Regions from separate parts of the Companilactobacillus ginsenosidimutans genome, predicted to be linked through region 1. Evidence: predicted binding sites of a transcription regulator. Region 1 holds the regulator's gene; the other holds the start of a gene.
The links. The regulator HrcA, encoded in region 1, represses chaperone genes, less so after heat shock. The targets are predictions, from matches to a motif close to TTAGCACTCNNNNNNNNNGAGTGCTAA.
Positions count from the first base shown of each region.

Region 2: groES (co-chaperone GroES) is a predicted target of HrcA. The motif match lies at 1,130-1,156, and genes of this name have one in related genera.

Region 1 is NZ_CP012034.1:614,548-616,757, reverse strand. It holds gene ribF (riboflavin biosynthesis protein RibF) at 1-108, shown strand, start outside; gene hrcA (heat-inducible transcriptional repressor HrcA) at 286-1,332, shown strand; gene grpE (nucleotide exchange factor GrpE) at 1,351-1,950, shown strand; gene dnaK (molecular chaperone DnaK) at 1,989-2,210, shown strand, end outside.
Region 2 is NZ_CP012034.1:927,524-929,733, reverse strand. It holds gene ABM34_RS04925 (CPBP family intramembrane glutamic endopeptidase) at 1-309, opposite strand, end outside; gene ABM34_RS04920 (bacteriocin immunity family protein) at 404-688, shown strand; gene groES (co-chaperone GroES) at 1,194-1,478, shown strand; gene groL (chaperonin GroEL) at 1,534-2,210, shown strand, end outside.

The DNA of each region.
Region 1 (2,210 bases):
TGGGTTCACTATTTACGAGGCGAAATCAAGTTTAGTGGCGCTGATGAGTTGATTGATCAGCTTAAAAAAGATCGTGAAAATTCAAAATCATTTTTATTTGATAAATAAAATCACTCTTAATCTCGACAACTTTTGTCGGGATTTTTTTTATCATGAAAGTTAATAAATATTTTTCTGTAAAAATCCAATTTTTTAAGCGCCAATACTTGACACTCATAGGCTGAATTGTTATATTTTACATTGTTAGCACTCCAATATGAATAGTGCTAAAAGGAGGACGGTATAATGTTATCGGAACGTCAAGATGCAATCTTGAGAGAAGTCGTGCGCATTTTTACAGATACCGGCCAGCCGGTTGGATCAAAAACATTAGAGAACGCATTACCATTTCATGTAAGTTCAGCAACCATTAGGAATGAGATGGCAACTCTTGAAGAAATAGGTTATCTCGAGAAGACCCATTTATCTTCTGGACGAATACCTTCTGCTAATGGATATCGTTACTACTTAGATTATCTGGTTCAACCTACTATTGTGCCAAAAGATATTGCAAATCAGATTGATGAGGATTTCGGACAAACTTATCACCAACTTGATGACATAATCGAACGGTCAGCTAAAATACTTTCACATTTAACCAGCTACACAGCAATTACTTTAGGCCCAGAAAGCACAAAAACACGCTTAACGGGATTTAGAATTGTTCCACTTAATTCTCATCAGATAATGGCAATTATCGTTACAAGTGATAATAACGTGGAAAGTAACATCTACACAGTTGATGCGGAATTAGATAGTTCACTGATTGAGAAATTTGTTCGGATAGTAAATGATAAGTTGGTTGGTCAACCTTTACCAAGGGTAATTGAGATGTTGCATGACGACATTCCAATAATCTTGTCAGAATATATGTATTCTACTAATGGTTTGCTAGATATGGTAGATCAATTATTCAGAAAAGCTGATTCTGAAAAATATTTTGTTGACGGTCAATTAAATCTTTTAAATTACGCAAATAATAGTGATCTAGAAGGAGTGCAATCACTTCTTTCTACTATTAACCAGAGTAATGATTTGAAGAAACTGCTTAATCCTAATTCCGAGGATGATGGAATTAAAGTTCGTCTCGGTAGTGAATTGGGATCCGATGCGTTAAAGAATTATAGTATTATTACCGCTAATTATGATGTTGGACATCACGGTAAGGGCGTTATTGCACTTCTTGGACCAACATCAATGCATTATTCACAACTTATCGGATTGTTAGGCGAGTTTAGAACCGAATTAGCAAAAAGATTGATTGATTATTATTCAAGGTATGATGATTCATGATATTTATAGGAGGCAGCAATGGCAGATAAAGAAAAAGACCAAAAAGCGAAAACTTCTCAAGAAGATGTGGAAACTAAAGAAGCTCCTAAAAAAGAGGATGTTTCAAAAGATTCTAAAAAGGAATCGAAAAAAACTAGTAAGGCTGGATCTGAAGCTGAACAATTAATTAAAGAAGTTGCAGATCTCAAGAAAAAGAACGACGAATTGGAAGATAAATATATTCGTAGTCAAGCTGAAATTCAAAATATGGCAAACCGTCAAAAGAAAGAAATTGCTGGTTTGATTAAATATGATGGTCAAAAGCTGGCTAAGGAAATTCTTCCTGTTCTTGACAATCTGGAACGCGCTTTGCAAGTTGATGTTACCGATGAAACTGGTAAGCAACTTAAAAAGGGTGTTGAGATGGTTCAACAACATATGGTTAAGGCAGTTGAGGATAATAACGTAACGGCCGTCGATAATGTTGGCGAAAAATTTGATCCTGCCGATAGTCAAGCAGTTCAAACTGTTCCTGCAGATAAAGATCATCCTGCTGATACAGTTGTTCAAGTTTTACAAAAGGGATATAAACTCAATGATCGAGTTTTACGTCCTGCAATGGTAGTAGTTGCAAAATAAAATTTTAAATTATAAAAATAAAAAAGAGGTATTTGTATATGTCTAAAGTTATTGGTATTGATTTGGGTACTACAAACTCAGCTGTTGCTGTTCTTGAAGGTGGTTCTCCAAAAATTATTGCTAACCCTGAGGGTGCAAGAACAACTCCTTCTGTTGTTGCTTTTAAAGATGGTGAAATTCAAGTTGGTGAAGTAGCTAAAAGACAAGCTATCACAAACCCTGATACAGTTGCATCAATCAAAAGACACATGGGTGAAGCA
Region 2 (2,210 bases), 310 kb from region 1:
CGAAGCAGTAGTCATATGAAGCCAGTTCTGTTCGACAAAGCCAAGACCAATTTGGATCAGAATGGCACCAAGAGTACCAATCAAAGTCCAAGTAATAGCTCGACGCGACTCAAACTTACTACTTTCAATATCATTTTTTCCATTAATATGCACTAAATAAATCATAATGCCTGTAACAACGATTGCGGCAGTAGTAATAATTCCAAAATAGGGATGTCCAGAAAGCCGCATAATGGAGAGCATTGTGCTAACAAACATAAGAGCAATGTAATCTAAAATCGTAACAAGCTGATTAGTAGAGTTTTTCATGTAAAATCCTCGAATCTTAAATTCAAGCTACCAAAGTAGTAAAATTAGTAGCAAGCAATGTGTACATTATACCGTATTAAAGAAGGATTCGAAGATGAAAACAAATAAAGCCGAGGAACTGTTAACCATAATCAACCAAGATATAGAATTAGACATCAGCAACGAAGAAAAAGGTTATCTAGAAACAGCCAAGAACCAGCTAATAAAAAAAGAGTACCTACCAAAAATAACTTCACAATTAAGAACAAGTTTAACACCCATAGCAATGAGAAAAGAATTGTCTAAACCACTATCAGATCTATATCTAAAATTAGTTAGTCAAGAATTTCAAAGCCGAGGATTCGGTGGCGGCTTAGGAGTAATATTCGGACAGATATAATTAATTAAAATATCGAACAAACAATAAAGTTGAAAGCAAAAATGTTTTCAACTTTTTTATTTGTATTTAGTGGCTGTAATTAATTCAAACAAACCAAATAGCATAAACTATTACCAAAAATTTTCAGACAAAGACCGCTTGTAAAAGAGTTTAATGGATCACCAGATGGAGGAATGAAATCGATTTGGGCTAAATGGCCAAATTATTCTTAGTCGAGTGGTTTTCTCGGCTTAGAATAAAGCACAGTTTGAAGACTTTTCGTACTTTGAAAAGGCTCCAAATGCGCTGGCCATGTTCCAGCCCAAAAATCGATTTCATTCCGGAATCGGAAGTGAACATCCAAAAACTAATTTTACGAAGCAAATCTTTTCAGAAAAACCAGCTCTTTTTAGGGGGAAATACTTGCATGTTCTGAAGAAAATGTTAATATAAAAGTTGTGATTAGCACAAGGAATGTTCGAGTGCTAAATAATATAAAATTAAAAATTCATCGGAGGGATATAAATTGTTAAAACCACTTGGAGACAGAATCGTTGTAACAGTCGATAAAGAAGAAGAGAAGACAGTTGGTGGAATCGTGTTGGCCAACAACGCCAAAGAAAAGCCACAAACTGCAGAAGTAGTTGCCGCAGGTCCTGGTGCAGTTTCACCAGAAGGTAAGACAATCGCAATGTCAGTTAAAACTGGAGACAAGGTTCTCTTTGATAAGTATGCTGGCTCAGAAGTTAAGTATGATGACAAAGATTACCTAATCCTTCACGAAAAAGATATTATGGCAATCGTTGAATAATTAATCAGGCAAATTAACAGACAATTTATCAAATTAAATGGAGTGTGAAATTTAAATGGCTAAAGAAATTAAATTTTCAGAAGATGCACGTTCTAAAATGCTAGAAGGTGTTAACAAACTTGCTAACACAGTTAAAACTACAATCGGACCTAAGGGTCGTAACGTTGTTCTTGAAAAGAGCTATGGCTCACCTGAGATTACAAATGATGGTGTAACTATTGCTAAGAGTATTGAACTTGAAGATCACTTCGAAAACATGGGTGCAAAGCTTGTTTCTGAAGTTGCTTCAAAGACAAACGATATCGCTGGTGATGGTACTACAACTGCTACAGTTTTGGCACAATCAATCATTGCTGAAGGTATGAAGAACGTTACTGCTGGTGCTAACCCTGTTGGTATCAGAACTGGTATCGAACAAGCTACAAAAGCCGCTGTTGATGAACTACACAAGATTTCTCACAAGGTTTCAGGTAAGAAAGATATTGCTCAAGTAGCTTCAGTTTCTTCAGCTAGTGAAGAAGTTGGTGGATTAATCGCTGACGCCATGGAAAAAGTCGGTAACGATGGTGTTATCACAATTGAAGAATCAAAAGGTATTGATACAACACTTGATGTTGTTGAAGGTATGCAATTCGATCGTGGATACATTTCACAATACATGGTTACTGATAACGACAAGATGGAAGCTGATTTAGACAATCCTTACATCTTGATTACTGACAAGAAGATTTC